Regions from separate parts of the Aeribacillus sp. FSL K6-8210 genome, predicted to be linked through region 1. Evidence: riboswitches for the same ligand, from Rfam matches in the RefSeq annotation. Region 1 holds a riboswitch; each other region holds the start of a gene.
What was found. A riboswitch is a leader RNA that binds a small molecule or an ion and turns the genes downstream of it on or off. The one in region 1 is predicted to bind S-adenosylmethionine.
Positions count from the first base shown of each region.

Region 2: it holds a riboswitch for S-adenosylmethionine, as region 1 does, so the genes downstream of both, NSQ41_RS05710 (methionine biosynthesis PLP-dependent protein) here and NSQ41_RS16495 (2,3-diketo-5-methylthiopentyl-1-phosphate enolase) in region 1, are expected to answer to the same signal.
Region 3: it holds a riboswitch for S-adenosylmethionine, as region 1 does, so the genes downstream of both, NSQ41_RS05230 (bifunctional homocysteine S-methyltransferase/methylenetetrahydrofolate reductase) here and NSQ41_RS16495 (2,3-diketo-5-methylthiopentyl-1-phosphate enolase) in region 1, are expected to answer to the same signal.
Region 4: it holds a riboswitch for S-adenosylmethionine, as region 1 does, so the genes downstream of both, metK (methionine adenosyltransferase) here and NSQ41_RS16495 (2,3-diketo-5-methylthiopentyl-1-phosphate enolase) in region 1, are expected to answer to the same signal.

Region 1 covers NZ_CP150172.1:3,385,930-3,393,508, forward strand. The annotation lists gene mtnA (S-methyl-5-thioribose-1-phosphate isomerase) at 1-565, opposite strand, end outside; gene mtnK (S-methyl-5-thioribose kinase) at 525-1,802, opposite strand; gene NSQ41_RS16480 (cupin domain-containing protein) at 2,472-3,002, opposite strand; gene NSQ41_RS16485 (methylthioribulose 1-phosphate dehydratase) at 3,025-3,672, opposite strand; gene NSQ41_RS16490 (2-hydroxy-3-keto-5-methylthiopentenyl-1-phosphate phosphatase) at 3,669-4,379, opposite strand; gene NSQ41_RS16495 (2,3-diketo-5-methylthiopentyl-1-phosphate enolase) at 4,355-5,578, opposite strand; SAM riboswitch class I at 5,657-5,762, opposite strand; gene NSQ41_RS16500 (hypothetical protein) at 6,127-6,687, shown strand; gene NSQ41_RS16505 (IS982 family transposase) at 6,684-7,562, opposite strand.
Region 2 covers NZ_CP150172.1:1,142,545-1,150,123, reverse strand. The annotation lists gene NSQ41_RS05730 (TRAP transporter permease) at 1-832, opposite strand, end outside; gene NSQ41_RS05725 (DUF1850 domain-containing protein) at 870-1,388, opposite strand; gene NSQ41_RS05720 (TAXI family TRAP transporter solute-binding subunit) at 1,462-2,469, opposite strand; gene metC (cystathionine beta-lyase) at 2,632-3,795, opposite strand; gene NSQ41_RS05710 (methionine biosynthesis PLP-dependent protein) at 3,788-4,903, opposite strand; SAM riboswitch class I at 5,020-5,157, opposite strand; gene NSQ41_RS05705 (hypothetical protein) at 5,951-6,109, shown strand; gene NSQ41_RS05700 (aliphatic sulfonate ABC transporter substrate-binding protein) at 6,380-7,390, opposite strand; gene NSQ41_RS05695 (ABC transporter permease) at 7,408-7,579, opposite strand, start outside.
Region 3 covers NZ_CP150172.1:1,052,490-1,060,068, reverse strand. The annotation lists gene NSQ41_RS05265 (alpha/beta fold hydrolase) at 1-434, opposite strand, end outside; gene NSQ41_RS05260 (Cof-type HAD-IIB family hydrolase) at 564-1,373, shown strand; gene NSQ41_RS05255 (hypothetical protein) at 1,506-1,646, shown strand; gene NSQ41_RS05250 (DegV family protein) at 1,962-2,840, shown strand; gene NSQ41_RS05245 (DUF3941 domain-containing protein) at 2,872-3,003, shown strand; gene NSQ41_RS05240 (HPr family phosphocarrier protein) at 3,346-3,624, shown strand; gene NSQ41_RS05235 (YajQ family cyclic di-GMP-binding protein) at 3,769-4,260, shown strand; SAM riboswitch class I at 4,362-4,483, shown strand; gene NSQ41_RS05230 (bifunctional homocysteine S-methyltransferase/methylenetetrahydrofolate reductase) at 4,592-6,451, shown strand; gene metH (methionine synthase) at 6,444-7,579, shown strand, end outside.
Region 4 covers NZ_CP150172.1:941,911-949,489, reverse strand. The annotation lists gene NSQ41_RS04765 (tetraprenyl-beta-curcumene synthase family protein) at 506-1,585, opposite strand; gene NSQ41_RS04760 (alpha/beta hydrolase) at 1,622-2,401, opposite strand; gene NSQ41_RS04755 (gamma carbonic anhydrase family protein) at 2,470-2,997, shown strand; gene NSQ41_RS04750 (phosphatase PAP2 family protein) at 3,169-3,699, shown strand; gene metK (methionine adenosyltransferase) at 4,389-5,594, opposite strand; SAM riboswitch class I at 5,802-5,993, opposite strand; gene pckA (phosphoenolpyruvate carboxykinase (ATP)) at 6,262-7,579, shown strand, end outside.

The DNA.
Region 1 (7,579 bases):
GGTAGCCTCTTTCTTGGCCTAAGTAGATGGGAGCTAACGCAGTCCCATACCTCGCCGTCGCAATTGTTCCTGCATTGCAATGGGTCAGAAGACCCCAGCCGGGTTTTAATAATGACAGGGCATGCTCCCCGATCGAATAACAGACTTGCTCATCCTCATTACGGATATGTTCTGCTTCTTCCTTCAGTGCGTTTTTAATTTCCTCGATGCTTTTGTCTTTTTCTACTTTGAGTCTATCCTCCATGCGATCTAAAGCCCAAAATAAATTCACTGCAGTCGGCCGCGATGAAGCCAAATACTGTTTGATTTTTTGAAAATCATCCAAAAGCTGTTCATAAGTCGACGCTTTTGATTGCTTCGTGCCTAAATAAACACCGAATGCAGCAGCAATTCCGATCGCAGGCGCTCCTCTAACCTTCAGATGGTAAATGGCCTCCCATATTTCTTCTGGAGTAGAAAGATGCAGAAATACTTTCTCATTCGGCAATAACGTTTGGTCGAGTATGATCACCGTATTGTTTTCATCATCCAGTTGTACGGATTGAATGGCTTTTACTGCTGTCATAAAACTTTTCCCCTTCAATAAATTTGCGGACACTTTGTAATAAAACATTCACAAAGTCGTCGCCTGTACGAATGTTTGCACGTTCAAGAATAAAGGTTTTACCAGCTGTTAAACAAATTTTTTCAGCCAAAGCTCGGGATTCTTTATTTTCAATTGACGTGATGTCTTTTACATGGGCGATCCCAATAATTCTTCTGCATAATTCAAGTCCGGCAGCGGCTGAGGCATCCTCAAGGATGGAATTTAAATACCATTCTTTAAAACTAGGTGCACTTGCAGTTCTTTCTTTTATATTCTCATCCCAAGCATGTAAAAATTTTTTTGTAAACAGCTCTATTACGTCTGAGATTGTTTGTTGAATATATTGCAAGTAGTCTTCCTTTGTTTCTTGATCTTCAATTGTAAAGCTTGCATTTACATAGGCGAAAATAAGGTTTGCAATCACATTCCCAATATCGAACCCAGCAGGTCCATAAAAAGCAAACTCAGGATCGATTATTTTTGTTGAATCTTCCTTTATAAAAATGGAACCGGTATGAAGGTCGCCGTGGAGGAGGGACTGTGCTTTTGTCATAAAATCAAACTTCAGTTTAGCTGTTTCCAATGCAAGCTTTGAATCATTCCAAATTTCTTCGCGGATGAATTCTCTCGTTTCTGGAAATACATCATTTTGCTCACAATCGTAAAAAGGTTCTGTATACACGAGATCTTCTGTTATTTCACATAATTCTGAGTTTGTAAATTTTTGCACCAATGCTTTCTTCTCTTTATGATCGATAACGGCATCTGAAGTAAGCAATAAGGTGTTGACAAGAAACGTTGTAATATGGTCGGCAAACAAAGGGAATTTTTTATGTTTTAAAAGAGCTGTCCTCATAATTTCATGGTCAGATAGATCATCCATTACACAACAATTCATAATCGGATCATACGAATAAACCTTAGGTACAAATCCAGGCGCTAATTCCCCTTGCAGCTTCAATGCTTCGCTTTCAATCCGGTTGCGATCTGGCGAAACTTTAAAGGCGTCTGAAATACGTGCAACCGGACCAGCTTGTTTAATAATGACAGACTGGCCGCTATTTTGATCAACGACACGAAATACATAATTTAAGTTGCCATCGCCAATCTCTCGGCATTCCAATTCTGCGTTTTGTTCAAAAATATCGAGTTTTTTCTGTACATATTCGATGACATCTTTCTCAGTCATCGTAAAATATGTTGTAAAATCCTTCAAAAAAATTCCCTCCTCTATCTTTGTTTGTCATAAAGCGAAAAAAGAGTCTTTCATAATATCCATTCACAATATGGGGACGACATTATTACAAGACCACTTCGTCACCTGCTTGTAAAAGCGATTTCGGCAAATGCTCCAAATGGATTCGGATTTCTAGATCCAAAGCAGCCGCCGCATCCATTAAATAGAGGGGGCTGTCTAACAAGTCGATTTTCCGGCTTATAGACGCCCCTTTAATGTTTTAGAAACGTTGATATATCAATGCTTATGATGTTTCGTTTTCAGTAGATTTTGACTTTCTAAGACAGCCCCTTCCCAAAAATATAAATCTGCATCATTTATTCTTGATTTTCCCCATCCCGCCATAATACTTGATAATTTATCTGTGTTTACTTGGTTTTCAAGTGAAACTATATCCTCTTGTAACATGAGACAAGCCTATTTTTGTGGTGCTCTTCAGCTGCAAACTTCTTCGCTAAAATGTGTAAACCTATTAAAACCGGGTCAGCAGCCGCTGTGGTATTTTCATAGTTTTTTTGCATTCAGGAACATTGTTCACTGAGCTGGATGAATTGTGTATCCGAAGAGCAGCCAGTTATATGAAAAAGATGATGTTAAGCTTGCAGCTGTGAACGTTTAAAGCCGCTTTTTCATAAATTCTTTAAAAACTTAATTTACTTCTTCTTTTTCGTAAACAGGCACCCAGCCTTCTTCTGACACAAAGATGCGGATCGCAACAACTTTTCGGTCATCAGCTAATGTGAAATAGTGGCGTCTGCCCTCTGGAACAGAAATAAGGTCTCCCGGATTAAGATGCACTTCAAAAAATTTTCCGTCCTGTCCTTGAATAACAAAAATTCCATGGCCGCTAACAATAAAGCGCACTTCATCATCTGTATGATGATGTTCACGCTGAAAATTTTTCAGCAGCTCTTCAAGGTTTGGCGTATGATCTGCTAAAGAAATGACATCCCAAGCTTTGTAGCCGCGTCTTGCTGAAATATCTTTAATTTCATTTTCAAAAGATTGTAAAATCGTTTGTTTTTCCTCATCATTTAAAAGATATTTCTCTTTTAAATGCTCTGGTAATTTGGCAATATCCCATTGCTCGTAAATAACACCTTGTTGATTTAAAAATGAAATCACTTCCTCTTGATTGCTGATAACTTCGTTTGTTCCTTGAATTTTAATAGTTGTCATGTGAAATACCTCCTTAAAATGTTTAATTATTTAAAGCTCCTGTACTCGCAAGGAGACCGGCTTTTGCTTGAATAAGAGCAAGCTGATACTGAAATAAAAATTCACAAGCTTCTAAAATTTTCTTCGCTTCAAAGCCATCTTTTCCCCATACAGTAATTCCGTGGTTGCGAATAAGAACTGCCCCTTTATCCTCCTTCACGAAATCGCCCAAAGTGCTTGCTAATGTAGGAATATGGGCATAATTATAAATAATCGGAATCTGTAATTCTGCATCTTCCTCCCAGCGGTCAAACGCTTTTATCAGTTCTTGTCCTTGAAATACAATTTTCCCAGCGTCACCATAAAGTTCAGAGATGACATTATTTGCAACCGTATGTACATGCAGGCTGCAGCCGGCTTTGCTTCTTTTATATATTTCGCAATGCAACAGCGTTTCTGCCGAAGGCTTCAGATGTGTTGCGCCTACAGGATTTCCTTCTCCATCAACAAGCAAAAAATCTTCCTTCGTTTTTTTTCGTTTATCTTTGCCGCTTGCGGTCACAAGAAACTGAAGAGGGGAATCTTGAACTTTTATGGCTAAATTGCCGCTTGTCCCCATAAACCAATCCCTCGCAGCAAGCTCCTCTTTAATCTCCGCAAGCTCATGAACACGAGTTAAAACGACACTCATTTTGCGTCACCTTTTTCTTCTATGAAATTTGTTTTGTTTATTGTCTTCTCTAAAATGTCAATACAGTCGTAAAATGTTTCGAAAGATTGATAAGGAATAGAAAATTCTTGACATTTTTTTGATAAATAATCACGTGCAATAACTGTATCTGCAATCTTCGCGGCTTCTAAATCTGTGACGGAATCCCCGATGATGATGGAATGAGTGTCAGCATTTGCAATTTGCCGAATAATTGACGGTTTGCAGCACCCACAATTTTGGTTGGGACATTTTTCATCACACGTATAAGGCCAATGAATGGTGATCGTTTCTCCGCTAAAATCCGCTTTATTGCAAAACAGTGCGGTAATAGAATCAAAAGGCTGCAACAGCGGTTTAATAAAAAAATCGATTCCGCCGCTGACAATGTATAAAGGAATGTTCATGTTTTTCGCATAATGAACAAAGTCGCGAAATCCTTCCCTTATTTCTGCAGTTTCTAAAATATAGTGAATGATGTCACCCTTTAAAGAAGATGGAAGAAGTGCAAACATCTTGCCGACTCCTTCCTGAATACTAATCGACTGGGAAAGGACGCCATCCTTCAATTGCTCCCACTCTTTTGGAGCGAAACGCTTCATGATGCTAACGATGTTATCTTTTTTTGTCACCGTTCCATCAAAATCACAAAATATTACTGGCTTCAATTGGACGGTGCCTCCTTCCATCCCCAGAGCCGAATTGCTTCTTGTAATTCTATGTCTTCAGCTGCTTCATTAAGGGGAACACCCCGGGAAACAGCGTCAACTGCCTGACGGAAAGCTTTTCCTCCGCCTTTAGCACCTTGCGGGTGACCGTGAACACCGCCTCCTGCATTAATGACACAATCTTTTCCAAAATCATGAATTAAAATGGGAACAAGACCCGGGTGAATGCCAGCAGATGGAACAGGAAAAACTGGTTTTAAAACTGATTCCTTCACCAATTCTTCTTTCACTTTTAAAACTTTGTCACGCTCCAATGCAACGCTGCCATATGGTGAAGGGAACAACGAAAAATCTGCTCCAGCAATTCTTATCAATTTTCCAAGCAATAAGGAATGAGAGAGCCCATATTTTTCGGATGAAGTAAACGATCCGCTAAACGCCGGATGAGCCATAATTGGGAGGGCGATTTCATCATCTTCCCTTAATGCTTGCAGCACATCGAGGCCATATGTAAAAACATTAAATAGCAAAATATCGGCACCTAATTCTTTTGCTTTTCTTGCCTTATCTTTCAATTCAAATGTTTTTCCCGTCAAATTGACCGCATACAAAGTTCGGTGCCCTTTTTCTTGATACACGTTATCAAGAACTTTTTTGCCTTCCTTTATTCTTGTTTCAAATGATGTGAGCGAATTTTCAAAAAGTATTTCGTCATCCTTTACTAAGTCGACGCCCCCGAGAGCCTGCTCCCGCAATTGGGCAAGAAGGTAATCCATATCACGTCCAATTACACCTTTAAAGATGCTCATCACTAACGGTCTGTCGTAAACGCCAAGTTTTTCTCGTAACCCCTGAATTCCAAAGCGAGGACCTGGAAAATACCGAAAGATCTCATCGTCAAACTGCAAATCTAGTAATTTTATTTCTCCATCTAGTGATAATTTTCCAAAAGTTGTCGTTAAGATGGCAGGAATGTCTTTAGAAAAGTTTTCTCCCGGAAAGCGAATGTGAAGCTGTGCAATCGTTTTGCCGGAGGATGGATCCTCGCCTGTTTCTTTTATTTCAACCACTTGTCCTTTATGCTTTTTTAACTGCTCTTGCACTAAAAGAGGAAGGTCAGTCCACGAACCTACCGTTAATCCAAGAGCAATGCCTTCTGCTTTTTTTTCTAAATCTTCTCGTTTCGCAATGATTTGGTATACTGCTGTTACGTGACCCATTTTTTCAATCCTCTTCATTCAGATTTTTTTATATAAATAAAACCTCTTCAATAAGAAGAGGTTTTTTGTCAAAACAACTTCTTATCTTTCAACATCTCTGTTGGGAGAATTAGCACCGTGCTCATCATATGAGTCGGTTGCCGGGCTTCATTGGGCTCATCCCTCCACCTGCTCTTGATAAGAGTTTTATTATTAACTTTATAATTCTTATTCGGTTACTTGGATTATGCCACTATCCTTCCCCTCTGTCAACACTTTTTTACATCATATTCGATTCAAATTCGCTTACATTTTTCTGATGGCATGCTACAATTATTTAATGGTGCAGTTTACAATTTGAGGTATTTACCGGAACTTGAGGTTGAGCCAAAACAGGAAAGCCTAAAAAAAGAGGACGAAAAAAGAAGGTACAACATCTTTTTAACGTCTTCCGATCGCATCATGCTAGATTACTAGACTTAGAAAAACTGGTTGAATTACGCAATTATAACGTTACTGGTTATCGTGAGACAATTTGTTTCTTGTACCGTTATTGGTTATGTTGCTTTTTGAATGATCCAGAAGAAGCCTTAAAACAAACGCTAACGTTTAATTTACAGTTTAATGAGCCTTTAAGAAGATCCACCAGAAGCGCTGAAAAGGCCTATTATGCACGGAATAACGAAGAAGCAAACCGAATAGCCAGAGAAAAAGGGTATCCTGGCGCTGGATATAATATCAGCAATAAAAAATTAATTGAATGGTTAGATATAACAGAGGACGAACAACGCCATTTAAGCACGATTATAGATGCGAATGAAAAGCGGAGAAGGAAACAAAAACGCCGGGAAATGGGCGTAAAAAGCCGTGAGGAGTATTTAAAAGAACAGCGCAATAAAACGGATAAGAACTTAGAAAAACTTAGACAAGCAATTGAGTTGAATCCTGATTTCTCGAATTACAAATTAGCTAAATTGCTAGGAATAAGTGAATCGTATGTAAGGAAAGGATGTTATATGTTATTTACTGGAACGGATGATTTAATTAAAAACGAGGATCGATCAATTAAAGAACATGATGTTTTATATTCTAGAATTAAACCTTTACCCGTGGTGCTAGTTGAGTCTTAACGCTCAACTAGCCCAAGAACAACAAGCGAGTAAGCCAGTAAAATACCATCCAGTGCCGTTTCAAATCCAGAAACCGAGTTCGCTCGAATCTCGGTGATCCGATACGAATCGACTAAAATCGAAAACACGGTTTCAATCACTTTGCGTTTTCGTTTCATCCACTGTTTCCATGCGTCGGATTGGAGAATTCGCTGATTTTTTCGAACGGGCGTCCAAAAAGCGACTCGATGCTCTTCGTACAGCTTCTTTTGCAGTTTTTGGCTGATGTACCCTTTGTCACCTAGGTTATATGGATGTGGAATTTGCGTCATGACGGTTTCAGCGGCCACCCGGTCGTGACAAGACGCTTCGGTGACAACATATCCCATCGGAAGCCCTTGGTCGGTGACCTGCAGGTGAAGTTTCCACCCATAGAAAGTGATCCTTTTGGAAGCACAATAGCCAATATCGGCAATTCCACGGAATCGTTTGACGCGATGCATTCGAGCTGAATGACACAGCTCGATCGGCAAGCTGTCCACGACCGCATACGCATGGTGTTGCCCACGCTTGGCTAGCTGGTGCCGAATCCACTTGATCGCAAAGCTAAGCGCTCGGCAGCGACGGTTGTACCGAGAACGCTCAGGGAACAAGTCCTTGGGAAACAAATTCCCAATCACAAACCGATGCCAAGCCCGTTCGGAAGTGAAGCCCAACAACTTTCCAAGGACATGGATGGTGATGATGACTTCGTCTTTCTGTTTCAACAAATGACGATTTCGACGTTGAAGAGGAATCTGGATACTCGATAGTTGAGCCGATACAAAAAGCAAAATCGATGCATATTGTTTTTGAAGTTTGACACGATCTGTAGTAAAATGAAAGTGCTCTTGCATGGGGATTCTCCTTTCGA
Region 2 (7,579 bases), 1.8 Mb from region 1:
CTGTAGATGAAGAAGCCTCCACCGCTCCTGCAAAATCTTTGTTATAACCAAGCTTTTTCATCATCGGGATGGTAAACGCGCCGGATGTGACGACATTGGCAACTGAGCTTCCGCTGATCGTTCCTTGAAGAGCGCTGGAAAAAATAGCTACTTTTGCAGGACCGCCAATTCTGCGCCCTGCAACGGCAACGGCCAAATCATTAAAATATTGACCAATCCCAGTTCTAATTAAAAAGGAGCCGAAAAGGAGAAACAAAAAGATAAAGGTTGATGACACTCCAAGCGGGGTTCCGAGTATTCCTTCCGTCGTAAAAAACATCGTTTGCACAATCCGATCAAAACTAAGTCCGCTGTGTTGAAGGAAATCCGGCATATAAGGACCGAAATAAGCGTACGCTAAAAAAAGAAGAGCGATGATGGTGATCGGCAAACCCACTGCACGGCGCGTTGCCTCTAAAACTAGCAAAATAGCGATGATGCCAATATAAAAATCCGTTTCTGTAAGCATCCCTACTCTCATGACAATATCGTTAATAAACAGCGGCCAATACGCCCCCACGACAACGCTCAAAAGCGCAAGGATGATATCATACCAGGCCACTTGAAATTTATATTCTTTCCTCTTTTTTCGATTAGCCGGAAACAAAAGAAAAATCAAAGCAAGCGCAAAACCGAGATGGACAGAGCGCTGGATTTGCGCTGTAAAAACACCGAAAATTGATGTATACAACTGAAACAGCGAAAATGCCAATAATCCGGCAAATGCGATGCCGCCCAACACTCCTTTTAGTTTCCTCGTCCCGGCTTCAGGATCATATTTTTCCATCAGCATTTGCTGCTCTTCTTCTGACAGTACGTCAAATTTCTCTTTACTCACGAATATTCACTCCTTTCACCTGCTGCCAAATACTGATTTTTGCCGGTTTTATTCTTACCCATGATCCGGGTCCAAAAAAATCCGCCAATTTGTAGCTAATACCTTGATAAACAATTCGGTGATCGGCCTGTACTTGTCCAATTCTCAAATCAATATAGGAAAATTCTCGCTCCATGTTTTTTATAAAAAATTTTCCATCCTTTTCTAAAAATTTCCCCTCCCCTTCCACATTAGAAGGCATTCCAACAGCAAAATTTTCATACTCAAGTTCTGTCTGAATGATTTTATTATTGCGTAATGTATATGTCTCCTTCACATCCGTAAGATGGATGGAATGAGTGTACTGAATTTGAAACAAGTCATCATCACGGACAGGCAGATAACCTAATAAGTCATTCTGATCTTCATGATAAAAAGCGATGGCATTTACAATAGGAAGGAAAAATAAAAAAACGTTGATTGTCATAAAAAGGGGAAGACAGATGAACAAAGCTTTCATCCTAGCTCTCATGAAAATCCCCGCCTAAAATGGAGTTACATAAATGAAATCGATAGACCGTTTAAAACGGCCTATCTTTGATGCGTTATGGCTGGATTCCTTTTTCTGAAAAATACGTTTCAGCCCCTGGATGAAGCGGCAAATTGCCTATTCCATCAAGGGCTGCCTCCGCTTTGATTAATTTGCCTTTTGCGTGAGTAATTTTATTTGTATTTTCAAAAATCGCTTTTGTAATATTGTATACGGCATCTTCATCCAATTCGCCGCGGACGACCAGCATCGCTTTTACAGCGACTGTTTTTACGTCCTCAGGAATTTTATATGTCCCCTTTGGTACTGTATCTTCAGCATAGTAAGGATATTTTTCGATCAATTGTTTGATTTTGTCATCGGCAATCGGAATTACTTTAATTTCTTTTTGTGCTGAGAGCGATTCAACTGCAGCCGTCGGTGTCCCTGCAGTAATGAATGCAGCGTCTATGCTCCCGGATTGAATGCCGTCCGTTGATTCGTCAAAAGATAAGCTTTGCGCTTTAATATCATCAAAGCTTAATCCATGAATTTCTAAAATTTGCTGTGCGTTTGCATTCACTCCAGACCCAGGGGCACCAACGGAAACCGACTTGCCTTTCAAATCTTCAACAGAATTAATGCCGCTACCTTTTGTTGTAATAATTTGTACCGTCTCCGGATATAAAGTCCCAATTGCTTTAACATTGTCGACTTTATTGTCTTTGAACATCAATTCACCGTTTAATGCATAAGCAGCAATATCAGTTTGCGAGAACGCAATATCAGCTTCACCATTTTTTAGCGCTTGCATATTTTCTGCAGATGCTCCTGAAGATTGTGCATTTGCATTAAAATCTGTTTCTTCCGATATAATTTGCGCCATCGATCCGCCGAGCGGGTAATAAGTTCCTCCTGTGCCTCCGGTTAAAATGCTTAACGTCTTGCTTCCTGCCTTTTCCCCGCTTTGATTGGAGCCATCACTTGTACTGCTTCCTCCTTCGTTGTTATTTCCACACGCAGAAATGATCATTATGAAAAGAAGAGCTGTTATGAATATGAATCCGCTTCGCCATTTGACCATTGATACTCCCCCTTTTTAAATTCGTTTGACTTTGGATGCATTACTATCATATTAAGGAACAAATGAAAAAATGTAAGATAATGTGTCAGCTAAACTATCAACATAAAAAAAGACAGGAATTGTCAATATTCGACATCTTCCTGTCTTCTATTAAGTAAAATTTTATTGATAGGCCAAAACAGTAGAAAGACCAGACTCCAAATCATTTTTTAAGTCTTCAAAATTTTCTAGCCCTACGCTTAATCGAAGAAGACCATCGGTTATCCCTCTTTTGATCCGTTCTTCTTTCGGCATCGCGGCATGGGACATTTTAGCTGGATACGACAAGATCGATTCAACTGCACCAAGGCTGACTGCGAAAACAGGCAGCTGAACATGATCAGCAAGAATCTTGACCGCTTTTTCATCTTCTAGTTCAAACGATAAAACCGCTCCACCGTTGACACTTTGCCGCAAATGAATATCTGACCCTGGGTGATCGTGAAGACCCGGATAGTACACTTTTTTAATGGCAGGGTGCTTTTTCAAAAATTCTGCTAATTGAGAAGCTGTTTTGACGGATTGATCCAGCCGCACATGAAGTGTTTTTAACCCTCTTAATACAAGCCAGCAATCATGCGGGCCGAGAACAGCGCCGAAGGCATTTTGAAGTTTGTAAAGCGCTTCGCCTAGCTTTTCATCTTTCACAACTGCCAGTCCTGCCAAACAGTCGCTATGACCTGCCAAAAATTTTGTTGCACTATGTAAAACAATATCGGCCCCTAAATCGAGAGGCCTTTGCAAAGCCGGAGTCATAAATGTATTATCAACAAATGTTAAACAGCCATTTTCTTTTGCAAGCTGCACAATTGCTCGAATGTCCGTCACTTTTAACAGCGGATTCGAGGGCGTTTCAATGTAAATCACTTTTGTGTTCGGACGTATATTTGCTTTTACGGCATCAAGGTCCGTCATATCGACAAACGTATATTCAATGCCAAAGCGCGATAAAACATCGGCAACGATCCGGTATGTTCCGCCGTACACATCTTCTGTGACCAAAACATGATCACCGGAAGAAAGTAAAAGAAAAGCTGTTGATATAGCGGCCATCCCAGAAGCAAACGCAAAGCCTCTCACTCCGCCTTCCAGTTCGGCAATCGCCTCTTCCAACGCTTTTCGTGTTGGATTTCCTGAACGGCTGTAGTCAAATTCAGGAGATTCATCCAATGTTTGCTGATGAAACGTTGACGCTTGCTGAATCGCCACGCTGACAGCACCAGTTGTCGGGTCAACCTTATGTTTATTATGAATCAATTTTGTTTGAAAGCTCCATTGGTCATGCATTTAGTAAATCCCCTTTCGCAGCTGCTTGCAATGCCTGCTTGAGATCTTCCTTCAAATCCTCCACGCTTTCAATCCCTACAGAAAAACGGAGAAGCCGGTTACATACACCGTTTTGAATTCGGATTTCTTCCGGAATGTCCGCATGTGTTTGGGTAGCTGGATACGTTATAAAGCTTTCTACCCCTCCAAGGCTTTCCGCAAAACAGATTAATTTCAGATTCTGCAAAAACGGGTTGACCCATTCTTCTTTTTTCACACGGAAGGAAAGCATTCCGCCTCTGCCAGGATATAATACATCATCAATTTCAGGAAGCTCTTTTAAATATGCCGCCAGCTTCCTTGCATTTTCCTGATGTTTGGCCATTCTCAATGATAAAGTTTTCATTCCTCTAAGCAGCAGCCACGAATCAAAAGGAGATAATACCGCACCAATTGCATTTTGATGCATGGCTAATTTTTCGCAAATTTCTTTCCCTTTTGCACAGACCAGGCCGGCAAGGACATCGTTGTGACCGCCTAAATATTTCGTTGCGCTGTGAATCACGATATGCGCTCCTTCTTCAATCGGACGCTGCAAAACAGGTGTGTAGAACGTATTGTCAACGATCAGCAGCAAATTGTGCTTCCGGGCCAATTCCGCCAACGAGGAAATCGATGTTTCCTGCATAAGCGGATTAGTGGGCGTTTCTAGAAAAATCGCTTTAGTATTTTCGTTTATTAATGATTCCGTATATTCGCGAGACGTAAAATCGTCATAGTGGAAGGAAAGACCGTATTTGCGCCACTCTTCTTCAAACAAGCGGTATGTCCCGCCATATAAATCTTTTGAAACGATCAGTTCATCTCCACTTTTAAATAAAGCCATAATCGTCTGAATCGCTGCCATTCCGGAAGAAAATGCAAATCCTTGATCGGCTCCCTCCAATTTGGCTATGGCGTCCTCGACAAGCTCTCTCGTTGGATTTTTTGTCCGAGTGTAATCATAACCTGTTGATTCACCTATTCCTTTATGCCGGTAGGCTGTGGACAAATAAATGGGGGCGCTTACTGTTCCTGTAAGAGCTTCACTTCGATTTCCTAATTGGGCCAAAACTGTTTCAATATTCATCTTTGACTTTCCTCCTTTTTTAGTTAGTAAAAATGTGCTGCTTTCATTGCCTGTAGAGGAGGCTTTAAAAATAAAACGCCCTCTTCATAAGAAGAAGGCGTTTATTGTTTGGCTCCTTCTTATCTTCCAAGCATATCTTACGGCAAAATGCTTGCTGGATTTAGCACCTTGGTACAAAGGTTATCATGCCGCCGTCCTTGTACCGGTTGCTGAGACTTCTTCGGGCCAGTTCCCTCCGCCTCTCTCGATAAGAATTCCGATATGAACTTTTGATAGGTATAACTTTACCTCAGTTTTAAAAAAAATTCAAGACGTTTCCTGCCAACAATTCCGATAACTTTGATTTATTTTCAGTAAAACTAAAGAAAAATAAGAACTTTCTTTAAATAATCCGTCGATTCTTGAAATGTTTTTTTGCGAAAGCCAAAAGGGAAATTTTTTTGTATGGATCACCTTTGATCCTCCATCATTTCAATGAAGTGGTTTTATTTTCCCCTGAGGCTTCCCAAATTTTAATAGATTTTAAAATATAAATATTCAATTCGGAAGCTGTCGTATTTGGAGAAAAATTGTGAACGAGGTGATCTTCTTTAGAGGAATTGGAAAATTTTAAGAGTATTTAATAAACAGTGAATGAAACGATTGAATTGGCAAACTAATCGTTTGATAAATTTTTCGCCAACTTCTGTCAAACGAACCCGTACTCCATAAAGCAACTGAACAGAAAACGAAGATGCGATATTTGTTTTGCAGGTGAAGCTGGGAAGCAAAAAAGATGAACATAAACGTGCCGTTGGAAAATTTGCTGAACATTCTTTACTGATGCGCCTTCTCTTTTTTATCAATATTATGGAAAGGAAAGACTGTTTATGATGCTGTATATAATCGACAGCATACGAACCAATAATTTTCATGACGAGCAAATGATGGGGCAAATCAAAATTATGTGAGAAAACGCTTTCTAAAAACTGGAACATCATCAAAACAATGTGTACGGAATTTATTATGATTATGAAAGCGACTACAGAGGAGATTATTTATTAAGCATTGCAATTGAAGAAAATAATGGGGAAGCTTTTAATTGAAATCCCGAGCAACACGAAATATAAAGTTTTCCAAGTAGATAAGACGGACGAACAAGGCATGTTTAAAACTTGGAGTAAGATTTGGAAGCAAGAAGAAACTGGTTTAATAGAGCGTGCTTGAAAAATACAGCCTAAAGCCCAAATGGAGAAATTGAAATTTATATAGCCATTAAGTAATGGCAAACAATGTTAAAAAATGGGAGCTTAGTCGAGCGAATTAGATAAAAGCTCTCGCAACAGCGGAATCCCAATATACAGGCATAGTCATAAACAACTTTCGGGATAAGCCCTGTTTTAACAACTGCTTCATCTTGAATTTACATCAACAAAATAACCCCCCTATCCAGAAGCCGCATAATATCAAAAAGCTTCTGTATAGGGGGTTTATTACTTAATTCAAAAAGCTTGTATCTACAAGACCTTTAAGATCCGGTTTTTCTTTTAAAAATTTCAAGTCATAAGAAGAGTTAGAAAAGTCTTGAAGAACTTTTTCATCCACTTCGGTTGTATAGCGGACACGTTCCCAAGCGCTGTCGATAATTTCTGGGTCAAGCTCTTGATTTGTTATTTCTTTAATCGATTGAATGGCAATATCGCGTGCTTCCTCTTTGTTTTTATTGATGAAGTCGACTGCTTTTTTGTGGGCTTTGACAATATTTTGAACTAAATCTTTATTTTCTTTAATAAATTTGTTGCTCGTCACTAAAACAGTGTTCGGAAGCGTTGTGCCATAGGCGATATCTTTCGTATCGACAATCACTTTCGCCCCGTCTTTTATTAATAATGAAGCCCAAGGCTCAGGCACAGCGGCTAAATCCACTTTTCCCGATTCAAAGAAAGCTTGATATTGTGCCGGGTTTCCAGTTGTATGCTTTAATGTGCCGCCGATTCTTGATGAAGCAATGTCGTAATCTTGCAAGTACGTTTCAAATTGGACATCGTGAGTGCAGCCGACACCAGGAGTAATGAATGTTTTATTATGAATATCATCTAAGCTTTCGATTCCGCTTTTTTTGCTTGCTACGACGACAGTACCCCCAGATGACGCACCGGCAATAATTTTCACGTCTGCACCATTAGAATAGTTATTCATGACAGGAGCTGGACCGACAAGCCCGGCGTCAATTTCGCCGGTTTTCAACGCTGTCATAAAAGCACCGCCATCCGGAAAAGTTTTATATTCAATCTCTACCTGATCCCCTAGCGCTTCTTCATAGTAGCCCTTTTCCTTCGCAATCATCGCCGGAACATGGTCAATGTTTGGAAAATAGCCGATGACTACTTTATTTTTTCCGCTTTCTTCTTTCCCTGATGCTTCATTTCCTCCACCGGCTCCGCAGGCAGATAAAATACCGATCAGCAGCAAGGAGATAAATGATAGCAACAAACTTTTTCTCTTCATAATCTCAACTTCCTCCTTTATTGTTCAAGCAATCCCCATTTTTTCATCACTTTCTTTTCAATTCTGCTGAAAAAAACTAAATCTACTAAAATTCCAATTAAGGCAATGATAAATATAATGCCCATCACTAACGCCATATCGCCAAAGTCCGATGCGAATTTTAATGTATAGCCTAAACCCGGGCCGGTG
Region 3 (7,579 bases), 1.7 Mb from region 1:
ACAAGATATTTGAAAAATTCCTGATAATTTGGGCTGCCCATTAAACTGACAGCAGCTTTGATCCACGGATATTGAGTGAGCGCTCCAAGTGTAGCAACACCGCCCATGGAAGTTCCCGCTACCCCTATATTTTTCCCGTCAATCAATTCTTTTTCAAAAAAATAATTTTTTATTTTTTCGAGCTCTTTAACAGAACTGATAACAATATTCCAAAAATTTAAATTTAAGTCAGCCTCTGAAAGATTCTCATCCCTCTCTCCGTGAAATTTCGCATCAGGCAATACTACTCGCAAACCTTTTTCCGCCAAAAGATAGGCAATGTGCAAATTATGCTCTTTTGCGCTCGTAAATCCATGGATAAACACAACAAGCGGCAGCTCATCTTTTATAAAATCTTCTTTGCATACATGCAGTACAGGGATATTGTCCGCCATCGTATGCTCAACAATGACCTTCAATTAGGATGCTCCTTTCATTATTTTTTTGCTAAAATTAGTTTAACATATGGACAAAAAAGATGGAAAAAAGATACACTAAATAAAAACAAAAAATGAGGAGAGATTATGGCCAAAAAACATTTAATCGCATTGGATTTAGACGGCACATTGCTGAAAGATGACAAAACGATTTCTCCTTTTACAAAAAATGTTTTGCAAAAAGCACAAGAAGAAGGGCATATCATATGCATTTCAACAGGAAGGCCGTTCCGCTCGAGCAAAATGTATTACGAAGAATTAAATTTAAAAACCCCGATTGTCAATTTTAACGGGGCCTTTGTCCATCATCCGCTGGATGAATCCTGGGGATTTCATCATACAACCCTTGATGTATCTGTTGTAAAAGAAATTGTAGAAATCGCCGAACAGCATCAAGTCCATAACATTTTAGCAGAAGTGCTTGATCATGTTTATTTTCATTACCATAATGAACAATGGTTGGATATTTTCAGTATAGGAAATCCGAAAATTGAAATCGGCAACTTAAAAGCTGTTTTAAATCGCGATGTCACAAGCATGTTAATCCATTCAGATGAAGAAAATGTCAAGCGGATTCGCCATTATTTAAATGAAGTTCATGCGGAAGTTGTAGACCACAGAAGCTGGGCTCACCCGTGGCATGTTATTGAAATTATCCGAGCAGGCATTAATAAAGCAGTCGGATTGCAAAAAATCGCCGAATTTTACAATATCCCTCGAAAGCAAATTATCGCTTTTGGCGACGAAGACAATGATTTGGAAATGATCGAATATGCGGGATTAGGCGTTGCAATGGGAAACGGAATTGAGCGGCTCAAAGAGATTGCTGATGAAATTACGCTGACAAATGAAGAAGACGGAGTTGCAAAATTTTTAAAGGAATTGCTGTCCCTTTAATCTTTGCAAAAGTCCAAAAGTTCGATTATCTTTTTACACCTCACAACAATTGACAAGGATTTAGATGTTTAAAAAGGGATACCCTATAATTGACGAACTCATTTCGTCAATGATCAAAAGGGGGATTCCAACTTGGGCAAACGGAATAAATCGAAACGATTCATTGAGCAAGGAAAAGGTGCTGTCAAAAAACATGATGAAAAGTTTCCATACCGTATGACGTTTGCCGAATCAGAAGCAAGAGTCAATAACGAAGCAAGCTTCGAAGGATAATGCCCTTCCGTTCATTTTCGAATCCTTTTAAGGGCTGTTTTTATAATGAACAGATCGAATTTGAACAGACCAATCTTTGTACAGCATCTGCATCGAGAAAAAATCGAGCAGGCATAACACCATCCAGAATGCCGATTGTACGGCACATTTTGAACAAGGAATAAATATGAAATGGACGAAACGAGCTCCTCTTGTTTCGTCCATTTTTTCTTTTTTTGTCCTTCTTTTTTAAATTTTCAGTTTGCACAAATTGTATTGTTTTCTATTTGTGATCAAGATAGACTATATGTAAATGAAAAAAAGTAGGTGTGATTAATGAATATTCACATTATCGCTGATAGTGCTTGTGATCTGCCTGTCTCTTTTTTAAACGATCAAGGCGTTTCTTTCATCCCTCTTCGTGTCCACCTTGGCGAGAAGGACTATGAGGATCAATTGACAATCAAACCGAAAGAAGTTTACGACTATATGAGAGCTGGAAACGTTGCTAAAACATCACAAGCATCACCGGAAACAATCACCAATCAATTTGAAAAGCTGGCGAAAGACAATCAGCCGGCGCTGTATATTGCCTTTTCTTCCGAATTGTCCGGTACATATCAAACTGCCGTTATGGTTCAGCAGCAATTGCTTGAAAAATATCCGAATTGGAAACTGCAAATTATCGATTCGAAATGTGCTTCACTTGGGTATGGACTTGCTGTCCGCTACACCATTCAATTAGCAAAACAAGGACTTGATTTAGAACAAATGGCAAATGCAGTAAAAGAGTATTGCAGTCATATGGAGCACATTTTTACAGTTGATCGCCTGGAATATTTGGCTCGCGGCGGGAGAATCAGCAAAACATCTGCGTTTGTTGGCGGACTGCTTAATATCAAGCCGCTTTTGCATGTCGAAGAAGGAAAGCTGATCCCGCTGGAAAAAATCCGCGGGAAAAAGAAGCTTTACCGGAGAATTCTTGAGCTGATGGAAGAGCGTGGAGACGGATTGAGTGAACAGACAATCGCCATCAGCCATGGTGATGATGAAGAAGCAGCTCTCGAATTAAAACAATTAATTGAAGAAACGTTTCATCCAAAAGAAATGATCATCCATACGATCGGTGCTGTCATTGGTGCACACTCTGGCCCCGGCACCCTTGCTGTATTTTTTCTAAATAAACATATTCAAGAAGCTTCATGGAAATCATAAGTATATAACAGTATGGAAAGGAGCTTCCTGAATGTCCAAAACAAGCGATAATGATAAAAAAGCTGTAGACAACAATGCAAAACGACACGAAAAAAATCTATTGAAGGAAAAAAATCGAGAGCTTGGAAAACGGCAATACTCAAAGAAAACGGATCATTTATAATGCCCGCCTGTCGGGCTTTTTCTTTTTTTGAAATATCTCTAAAGGCGAGTCTTCCACCTCTTCTATCCGGACGTTCTGAAAGAAAAAGACGCTTTCTTATCTTACAGTATGCATCTTTTCTCTAGCTTTTGTTTTCATTTTTGTCTAATAAAACATGGGCGGGGCAATAACTTTCAATTTGATTAGGCCATTCATTTCATTAAAAAACAGAGAAATCCAAAACGTTTCCATATTCAAAAGCGGAGGTCATTTTTTTATATGTAAGAGGAAATGACAAACATGTGGGAATCTATCCTTTATTAATGTAAGATATTGTAAAATAAGTATACAAGAGGTGGCACAATGAAGAAACATGAAATTTCCGTGTATCTTACAAAAGAGATGGAGCCGGAATATGTCATTTCCCTTGTCCATGAAGCGATTAAATTTAACAGCTACATTTTATTCCAAACAAAAAAGCTCCAATTAAATGCGAAAAGCGTTTTAAGCATGCTCGGTTTTTCCGCCTTTTTAGAAGGTCATGTAGTCATCAGCGCTGAAGGAGAAGATTCGCTCGAAGCAGTAAAAAACTTACAAGACTTTCTTTCCCCTAAATGTTCTAAAGCGACATCTTTAGCTTAATTGCATTTAAGCAGATATTAATTTCCTTGCCGTTGCTTTAAGTAACGGTTTTTTCATTTAATTTGCGAGGAACCCCTAAAAGAGTTGTTCAACTGAACGACATTCACTATAATGAATGTAAATAACGTTATTGGAGGTAAAAAGTTGGCTAAGGAGAATTCATTTGACATCGTCTCAAAAGTGGATATTGCCGAAGTGAACAATTCCATTCAAATGGCGAAAAAAGAAATTGTAAACAGATATGATTTCAAAGGATCTAAAAGCGATATATCCCTAGAAAAAGATGAGCTTGTGCTAATCTCTGACGATGAATATAAGCTGAATCAACTAAAAGATGTATTAGTAAGCAAAATGATTAAACGCGGTGTCGCAACCAAGAATATTCAGTACGGGAAAATCGAAAAGGCTTCAGGAGGCACTGTCAGACAAAGAGCCAAACTTGTCAACGGAATTGACAAAGAAAACGGGAAAAAGATCAATGCGCTGATCAAAAATACCGGGCTAAAAGTAAAAAGCCAAATTCAAGACGACCAAGTCCGGGTAAGCGGCAAAAGCAAGGACGATTTGCAAAAAGTGATTGCAGCTGTGAAAAGCGCCGACTTGCCGATCGACGTACAATTTATTAATTTTCGCTAGCTTTGCCCTGTTCACAAAATTGAAATTTTATATTGATTATTTTGATAAAATTCGTTAAATTAGGATTAATCCGTTGTTTTAAAATTTCATACGGTAAAGCGTTCTTATCAAGAGAAGCGGAGGGACTGGCCCGATGAACCTTCAGCAACCGGATTACCCAAAAACTTTGGGTACCAAGGTGCTAAATCCAGCGATGCGTAAATTTGCGCTCGGAAGATAAGAAGAAGGGGAAATTGTTCAAGAAAAAGTCTTCTTCTTAGAAGGCTTTTCTTTTTTATATAGGTGTTCGCCTCCTTGCAGGCGCCTATTTCATTTGATTGGAGGACTTTTTATGGGGCTTTTACAAGATTTACAGAATCATATATTAATTGCCGACGGAGCAATGGGGACTCTACTATACTCATTCGGAATAGACAGATGCTTTGATGAGCTAAACGTTTCAAAACCGGAAGAAATAGAACGGATTCATTCAGCCTATTTAGACGCAGGCGCAACTGTTATTCAAACAAATACATACGGCGCCAATCGCATAAAGCTTGCCAGATATGGGCTGGAAGATGATATAAAGATCATCAACCAAAAAGGGGTTGAACTTGCAAAGAGGGCGTTACAAAAAGCGGAAAACAAAGGGTATGTCATCGGAACAATCGGCGGCATCCGTTCGTTTCAAAAAAGCGCCTTCACGCTATCTGACATTGCCGAAAATTTTCGTGAGCAGCTTCATGTCCTTTTATCCGAAAACGTAGATGGCATTATTTTAGAAACCTATTACGACTTGGAAGAACTGAAAACCGTTTTGCAAATAGCTAGAAAAGAAACGGATTTGCCCATTATCACAAATGTTTCTTTGCACGAACAAGGCGTCTTTCAAAATGGAACAAGATTGGCAGACGGTTTGAAAATGCTTGAAGAACTTGGTGCAGATATTGTCGGCCTCAATTGCCGTTTAGGCCCTTATCATATGCTGCAATCTCTGGAAGAAGTGCCGCTGTTTGAACATGCCTTTTTATCCGCTTTTCCAAACGGCAGCCTGCCAAGGTATGAAAACGGAAGATTAGTTTATGAATCAGATGAACACTATTTTTATGAAGCGGCTCTTCAATTCCGAAAACAAGGTGTCCGGCTTCTCGGCGGATGCTGCGGAACCGCGCCGAAACATATTCGGGCAATGGCTGAAGCGGTATCAAACCTCCCTCCTGTCACAGAGAAAGAAGTAAAAGAACGAAATGTTCCAATTCATGTTTTACCTATGAAAGAAAGTCAAGAAACTCCTCTCCCAGATATTGCAAAAAACAGACGCTCAGTGATTGTAGAATTGGACCCGCCGAAAACGCTCGGCTTGGAAAAATTTTTAACAGGAGCAAAAGCGTTGAAAAAAGCGGGGATTGATGCAATTACGCTTGCGGATAATTCCCTTGCTACACCAAGAATCAGCAATGTTGCTTGCGCAAAAATTGTGAAAAGCCGTTTCCAGCTTCGCCCGCTCGTTCATTTAACATGTCGTGACAGAAATTTAATCGGCATTCAATCCCATTTAATGGGGCTGCATACGCTTGGCCTGCACGATATTTTAGCGGTCACCGGCGACCCGTCCAAAATCGGTGATTTTCCGGGTGCAACCTCTGTCTATGATTTATCATCGTTTGATTTAATCAGTTTAATTAAGCAATTTAATGAAGGTTTGTCATACTCCGGAAAATCACTTGGTCAAAAAACAAACTTTACTGTTGCCGCCGCCTTCAACCCGAACGTAAGACATCTTGATCGCGCAGTTCAGAGACTTGAGAAAAAAATCAGCTGTGGAGCCGATTATTTTATTACGCAGCCGCTCTACTCGGAGAAGCTGATCGAAGAAGTATATGAAGCAACAAAACATCTGAATGTTCCGATATATCTCGGGATTATGCCGTTAATAAGCAGCCGCAATGCTGAATTTATTCATAACGAAGTGCCAGGCATTAAATTGTCTGATTCGATTCGCGAACAGATGCAAAAAGCAGGCAATGATAAAGAAAAGGGAAAACGAGAAGGACTTGCCATTGCAAAATCGCTTATTGACGCAGCATTTGACCTGTTTAACGGCATTTACTTAATCACTCCGTTTTTGCATTATGAGATGACAGTCGAGCTGACGGAATACATTCATGAAAAAGAAAAGGCAAAACGAGAAAGGAAGATTTCCCATGTATAACATAAAGGAACAGCTGGAGAAAAAAATTTTAATACTAGACGGAGCCATGGGAACAATGATTCAAGCTGCAGAATTATCTGCGAAAGATTTTGGCGGTGAAGAATATGAAGGATGCAACGAATATTTAAACATCACTTCCCCTGAAACGATTGTCCGTATTCATGAAGCGTACCTTGAAGCAGGCGCTGATATTATCGAGACAAATACGTTTGGCGGTACAAGCATCGTCCTCGAGGAATATAACTTGGGGCACCTTGCTTTTGAAATAAATAAAAAAGCAGCTGAGATTGCAAAGCGCGCTGCAGAAAAATATTCAACACCGGATTGGCCTCGTTTTGTGGCAGGATCAATGGGGCCAACGACTAAAACGCTCTCCGTTACAGGCGGCGTCACATTCCAACAATTGGCAGAAGCTTATCAAGTTCAAGCGGAAGGACTGTTAGAGGGGGGCGTTGATGTACTTCTGCTTGAGACAAGCCAAGATATGCTCAATGTAAAAGCGGGTTACTTAGGAATTCAACGAGCTTTTCAAAAGCTCAAGAAAGAAGTGCCGATCATTCTGTCCGGAACGATAGAACCGATGGGAACAACTCTTGCCGGTCAAGATATTGAAGCGTTTTACATTTCAGCTGAACATATGAATCCAATTGCCGTTGGCTTAAACTGTGCGACAGGCCCGGAATTCATGACCGATCACATCCGCACATTGTCTGAAATCGCCAATACCGCTGTCAGCTGTTATCCGAATGCCGGACTGCCTGATGAAGAAGGACGCTACCACGAATCACCGGAATCTTTAGCCAAAAAAATCAGAGGGTTTGCAGAAAGAGGCTGGCTTAATATGGTCGGCGGCTGCTGCGGAACAACTCCCGAACATATTCGCGCAATAAGGGAGGCAATGGAAGGCTTAAAACCGCGAAAAATCGTCAAAAAGCAAAATCAACATACGGTATCAGGCATCGAGCCCCTTCGCTATGATGAATCAATGCGCCCGCTGTTTGTCGGTGAACGCACAAACGTCATCGGTTCGCGTAAATTCAAGCGTCTCATTGCGGAAGGAAAATTTGAAGAAGCAGCGGAGATCGCCCGCGCTCAAGTGAAAAACGGCGCCCACGTCATCGATGTCTG
Region 4 (7,579 bases), 1.6 Mb from region 1:
CCTCCCTCAAGTGAGGTACTACGTTTTCTGTGTTCATCATGACTCACTGAATGCCAAGGGCTATTCTCTCTTAATTGTTCGGTCCTTCTTAGTTGTTCTAGACCAACTAATACTATGACCTCTGCTGACTTCTGACGGTTCAGCTATCTATCACTAGATAGGTTACCAAGGTTACTTGGCGTGCCAGCCAGACCTCCCCGGGTAAGAGTGTAATCTTTCCTTCCATCCATCTGCTTCATTTACTCTGTATCACCTTCGGCAGAAAGGGCTTTGTTTTGTCTTGCAAACTCACCCAGTGATACCTAGCCTCATATGAAGTTCGTGTTCCGAGAGACCCAAAGTTTGCCGCTCGCTTCCTTCAGATTCCGCGTCACCACGGACACCCTTGCGTTAAGCTAACTGCTACTTCTGCCTTCGCAGCTCGGGACTTTCACCCTATAGATTACACCCATGCCGGGCGCACAAGCAAAATAGCCGGGAATAATATCCCGGCTAGCTTTATCCATCAAGAAGATTTAATCAAATTCCATTTTCGGAACGTTCGATATGCCCTAGCATTCACATAAAAGAAAACGGAGGTTGTTCCTCCTTTTTTTATTAATTTTTTAGCCAGCTTTCCTAAATCTTTATGTACTAATACTTTGTCATCAGATAAATAAATGCCGAGCAATCCGCGGTTAATTAATTTATGAAAATTTTCGTTCGGAATACCTTTTAAATTTTTGTCCGCTTCATGTACAAAATGAGCTAATCGTTCCATCATTTCTGATGTGCTTTCATAAAAACTGCAAAAATTTAAATCGCCCTCCAATTGATCCTCCTCTTGATCAATAAAGTAATCCAATAAAATGTGAAGCCCTTGCACATATGGAAAGTAACCGTCTTTAATTTTTTTGGCAATCGCTTCGTTAAAGCTGGGCTGAAATGCATAGGCGACTAAACAAAAAATGCCCAATGTCGATCCAGCGCAGGCAGAAAATTCATACCACCGCATATCCGGGAGGGAAGATTTATATTGTTCGAACCACTGTACTAGCCTTGGCACTCTTTCCTCTTCTATTACATGCTTATGTACTTGCAGTTCACAATAATATTCGCAAAGCTCCATCAAATAGCCAGCTATAACCGGATAGTTCTCCAATTGGCTCAGCATTCTTTGGCATGTCATGACAAGCTCTTTTAAATATCCGCCGTCATCTTGGTCCTCACGAAATTGGTAGTAATTTTTTAATTCTGCATGAATCGACAGTGCGTCCTTCATTGATTGGTGCAGCATGCGGAAATCTTCCGGATCAAAAGAAGTGCTTCTGTCGCATAAATTATCCAAGTAATCGCTAATCGTTTGATAAGCAACGATAAACTCTATGCATTCCTCTATATGAGAGTTCGACAAAAGCGCTAAAATGCTTCCTCCTTCGCAATGAAATGCCTTCGTATTTATGCTTGCAAGCGCCTGCTTTCTCAATTCAGGATTCGGTATTTCCTCAGCCTTTTTTTTCCACCCATCTAAGTAATAATGGACGGTCGGAAGAATTTCCCTATAAACTCTTGACATAAGGCTGATAGGGTGTTCAGGTATACTCAAAGATCAACTCACCTCTTCATTGTAAAATTCCAGTGTTTATGTTAAATGGCTTTCTGTAAATCTCAACGCATCTTGAAAAACAAGTTCTCTTTCCGGTTCATTAAAAATTTCGTGATATAGTCCTTCCCATTCTTTATAGCTCTTTTTCGTGAGATTCAACTGACTATACCATTTTTGAACTGCTGATTTATCAACAATTTTGTCTTCTCCTCCCTGCATGACGAAAAGAGGGACATCTGGAAACTGCGGAAGCTGCTGAAATGCTAGTTCAATAGCATGAAGAAGCTCTCTGTACCAGCGCACAGAAACTTTTCTTACGTAAAGGGAGTCGTTTCTGTTTATGTCTTGAATTTCCTTATTTCTCGTTGCCATCTCAACTGTCAAACCGGAATCAAAGCGTACCCTAGGCGCGAAAATATTTAATCCTTTTGCCAAAAGATCGAGCGCTTTACTCGGTTTTTGCAAAATTCCTAAACATGGCGAAGATAAAATGACCCCGTTTAACGGAATTTTATTTCTCTGCAGCGTACGTATGGCTATTAAACCGCCCATGCTATGCCCCAGCAAAAAAAGCGGCAATTGGAAAGATTGAGCCTCCCTGATCCAACGGTCAACTTCATCAATATATTCATCAAACGATTGGACATGTCCCCGTCTGGAGGATGAATTTCCTTGTCCTGGCAAATCCCCCATGACAACATGGTACCCGTTTGTTTGCCACTTTTTTATCAGCCATTTGTAACGTCCATGATGTTCTAAAGCTCCATGAATGATGACAATCGCAGCTTTAGGACTAGAACTTACCCATTTCCACATAAATTAACTCCTTTCCGAACATGACGGAAAATTTGTTATAATATGAAAAAAAGAAAAGGATGGTTCCCATGGTTATTTATCCATATAAAGACAAAAAACCTATAATTAGCGATTCGGCTTATATAGCTGATTTTGTCACAATCACCGGCGATGTTCAAATAGGAGATGAATCAAGCATTTGGTTTCAGACGGTTATCCGCGGTGACGTCGCCCCAACTATTATTGGAAATCGGGTCAATATTCAAGACCAATGCTGTCTGCACCAGAGCCCAAATAAACCGTTAATTATTGAAGATGATGTAACCGTCGGCCATCAAGTTCTGCTCCATAGTGCGATTGTGCGGAAAGGAGCTCTAATTGGAATGGGTTCGATTATTCTGGATGGAGCAGAAATCGGAAAAGGCGCTTTTATCGGTGCAGGCAGTCTTGTCCCGCCAGGCAAAAAGATACCTGAGAAAACTTTAGCATTCGGAAGACCCGCCAAAGTGATTAGAGAATTAACAGAAGAAGATCTTCAAGATATGGAACGCATCCGTCGCGAGTATATCGAAAAAGCTCAATATTATAAAAATATTGCTCGTATGAACAACATATAAATTGCTTATAAAAACATTTTAAAACTTTCTCTTTCAAATGTCATTCTTTACCGGGCAGCTTCATGTATTTTTAAAATTTTGTAAAATTTTTATTAGATTTGTTGAAGTTTACATAAATATGAGAGAAAATTTTTTTAAGAATTTTTGCTTTTTGAAAAGAGGAACTTTAACATGGGCAGACTGCTGAATCAGCTTTACCAATTTGAGTGCAAGTTGTTCAAACTGATTAATTCGCATTTTGAACGAAAAGGACTGAATGTTTATTTTCGGTATATTACTCATTTAGGAGGGGCTGTTTTTTCAATTGCAACATGTTTAATGCTGATGTTATTTTTTAATGAACCTGTAAAAACTGTTGCCTTGGCAAGTTCAGCTGCTCTTTTTTTCAGTCATATTCCGGTTTTCATTGTGAAAAGAATTTATCCACGCAGACGGCCTTATCTTACATTATTTGAAACAAAAGTGTTAGAAAATCCGTTAACTGACCATTCATTTCCTTCTGGACATACGACAGCTGTATTTTCAGTGGCTACACCATTTTTGCTCTTTTTTCCAGCCTTAACATGGATTTTGCTTCCTCTCGCATTCAGTGTAGCACTATCAAGAATTTTTCTTGGCCTACACTACCCTTCAGATGTGCTGGCGGGAATAGTTCTAGGAGCTTCAGCAGGCACCATCTGTTTTGTCGCATTCGGACCATAAATCGAGTAGGAGGGAGCGATTAACTCCCGTCCTCTCACACCACCGTACGTACGGTTCCGTATACGGCGGTTCAATTAAGATAATTGACGCAAGTCTTTATAACTTCCGTGAATAGCTGTTCTCTTTATGCCAGTGGTCACTCCACCCTCCAAGAGATCTCCCACGGGATTCACCGCTTCCTCCCTCAAGTGAGGTACTACGTTTTCTGTGTTCATCATGACTCACTGAATGCCAAGGGCTATTCTCTCTTAATTGTTCGGTCCTTCTTAGTTGTTCTAGACCAACTAATACTATGACCTCTGCTGACTTCTGACGGTTCAGCTATCTATCACTAGATAGGTTACCAAGGTTACTTGGCGTGCCAGCCAGACCTCCCCGGGTAAGAGTGTAATCTTTCCTTCCATCCATCTGCTTCATTTACTCTGTATCACCTTCGGCAGAAAGGGCTTTGTTTTGTCTTGCAAACTCACCCAGTGATACCTAGCCTCATATGAAGTTCGTGTTCCTCAGACCGGAAGTTTGCCGCTCGCTTCCTTCAGATTCCGCGTCACCACGGACACCCTTGCGTTAAGCTAACTGCTACTTCTGCCTTCGCAGCTCGGGACTTTCACCCTATAGATTACACCCATGCCGGGCGCACAAGCAAAAAGGTGTCTAATGCATGCATCGCATTGGACACCTTTTTTATTTTACAAATATTGATGAGCTTGTTCGCGCAAAGCTTCCGCTTTATCTGTGCGTTCCCATGGCAAATCTAGATCGTTGCGTCCGAAATGACCGTAAGCAGCTGTCTGTTTGTAAATCGGGCGGCGCAAGTCAAGCATTTTTATAATGCCAGCTGGGCGCAAATCAAAGTTATTGCGAATTAATTCAACTAAAACATCTTCGCTTACTTTGCCAGTACCGAACGTATCAACAGAAATAGAGACAGGTTTCGCCACACCAATTGCATAGGCCAGCTGAACCTCGCATTTGTCTGCAAGTCCGGCTGCGACAATATTTTTCGCTACGTAACGAGCCGCATAAGCTGCAGATCGGTCTACCTTCGTCGGATCTTTTCCTGAGAAAGCTCCTCCGCCATGGCGCGCATAGCCTCCGTAAGTATCGACAATGATTTTTCGTCCCGTTAATCCTGCATCTCCTTGTGGTCCGCCAATAACGAAACGTCCGGTAGGGTTGATGAAATATTTTGTTTCTTCATCGATCAGTTCTTTTGGAGCAACCGGATCAATTACTTTTTCTTTAATATCCTGCTTAATTTGTTCTAAAGTTGCCTCCGGATGGTGTTGAGTCGATATGACAATTGTGTCAATTCTAACCGGCTGTTCATTTTCATCATATTCTACCGTAACTTGCGTCTTTCCGTCCGGACGCAAATAAGGAATTTCTTCGCTTTTTCTAACTTCTGTAAGCCGGCGTGAAAGCTTATGGGCAATGGAAATCGGGAGAGGCATTAATTCCTTCGTTTCATTGCATGCAAAACCGAACATTAACCCTTGATCTCCAGCGCCAATCGCTTCAATTTCTTCATCAGTCATTTGTCCTTCTCTCGCTTCTAAAGCTTTATCCACCCCTGCAGCAATATCGGGTGATTGCTCATCAATTGATGTTAAAACAGCACAAGTTTCAGCATCAAAACCGTATTTAGCTCTCGTATAGCCGATCTCTTTGACCGTTTCTCGCACAATTTTTGGTATATCCACATACGTGCTTGTCGTAATTTCTCCACTGACTAATACAAGTCCGGTGGTGACAGATGTTTCGCAAGCTACACGTGCGTTCGGATCTTTTTCTAAAATGGCATCTAAAATCGCATCTGAAATTTGGTCGCAAATTTTGTCCGGATGCCCTTCCGTTACGGATTCAGATGTAAACAGACGGCGCTTTTTTGTCATTTACTGCTTCCTCCTCAAACTTAAAATGATGTTTATGGAGTGCTACACTCCTTGTCATTGACACGGAACTCATTCCCTCGCCACTATTGTAAACATATCAAAATATTTCGTACGATAAGAAAAACTTGGCTAAACGAGATTTCTCTTATACATAGAAAAAACCTTCCCTGCCAGAGGAAAGGTTGTTATAAACATCATTGCCTTTCACTCTTATCGTTCAAGGATATAACCTTGCATCAGGTTAGCACCATTGCTCGTCTATGAATATGGAATTCTTTCGCATCATGTTGTATGTCCATAGAATACCGGGATTTTGAAAGCCATATTCTACTGTCTTCTTTCAACGAGCCGGTTGCTGGGCTTCATAGGGCCTGTCCCTCCGCCAACTCGGGATAAGAGTATCCGTTCAAATGTATATCATACAGGAGCAAAAAAGTACTTGTCAACAATAAATAAAGCTTCTCTGTAATTTTCCAAATCATCTGATATCCATTATTTCAGTATCAGCTGATCAATCATGATTCGTATGATGCCCAAAAATGAAGGCAAAATATATAGTAAAAACATTATTTTCAGAAATCGATAAATAGGATGGATTATTTTTGCGAATGTGTTATACTATTTCTATAAAACCATTTCAAATATGCAAAAAAAGGATGGTATGTATATGAATATTGTAGATGTATCAAATGAATTAGCTTCGTTGATCAGCGGACCAAATGCATATCATAATTTACCAGTCGCACGACTTGTAGAAAAAGTTTTAGCTAGGAAAGAAGGTTTTTTAACAAATACAGGTGCAGTTTCGGTTACAACAGGCAAATATACCGGCCGGTCACCAGAAGATAAATTCATCGTTGAAGAAGATTCTGTCAAGCATTTAATTGATTGGGGACCCGTCAACAAGCCAATTTCATCAGAAGTTTTTGAAAAACTGTACTTAAAAGTCATACAATATTTAAAAAATAGAGATGAAATTTATGTTTTTAACGGATTTGCCGGAGCTGACAAAAAATATCGTCTTCCAATTCAAGTGGTCAATGAATTGGCGTGGCAAAATTTATTTGCTCGCCAACTGTTTATCCGTCCGAAAAGCCAAGACGATTTAAAGGAGCATAAAAATCCGTTTACGATTGTTTCCGCTCCTTCCTTTAAAGCAGATCCAGCTGTGGATGGAACGAACTCAGAAGCATTTATCATTATTTCTTTTGAAAAGAGAATAATCCTGATCGGCGGAACTGAATATGCAGGCGAGATGAAAAAGTCTATCTTTTCCGTCATGAACTTCCTGCTTCCAGAAAGAGATATATTTTCAATGCACTGCTCCGCCAATGTCGGTCAAGAAGGCGATGTCGCGCTCTTTTTCGGTTTATCGGGAACAGGCAAAACAACACTTTCCGCCGATCCAAAACGCCGATTAATTGGTGATGATGAACACGGCTGGTCTTCATCTGGTATTTTTAATATTGAAGGCGGCTGTTATGCAAAATGCATCGGTTTGTCTGAAGAAAAAGAACCTCAAATTTATAACGCGATTCGATTCGGTTCCGTTTTGGAAAACGTTGTGGTTGATGAATCGACACGAATTCCTGATTATGACAACTCCTTATTAACAGAAAACACCCGTGCGGCTTATCCAATTGAAGCGATTGACAATATTGCTAAACCGAGCATTGCGGGTCACCCTAACACTATTATTTTTTTAACAGCTGATGCGTTCGGTGTTCTACCGCCAATAAGCAAATTAACGAAAGAACAGGCTATGTATCATTTCTTAAGCGGTTATACGAGCAAGCTTGCTGGAACGGAAAGGGGTATTACTTCCCCTAAAACAACGTTCTCCACATGCTTTGGCGCACCATTTCTTCCGCTTCCAGCTACAAGATACTCTGAAATGCTCGGAAGAAAAATCGAAGAACATGATGTGAAAGTATTTTTAGTCAATACAGGGTGGACCGGTGGAGAATACGGAGTAGGAAAGCGAA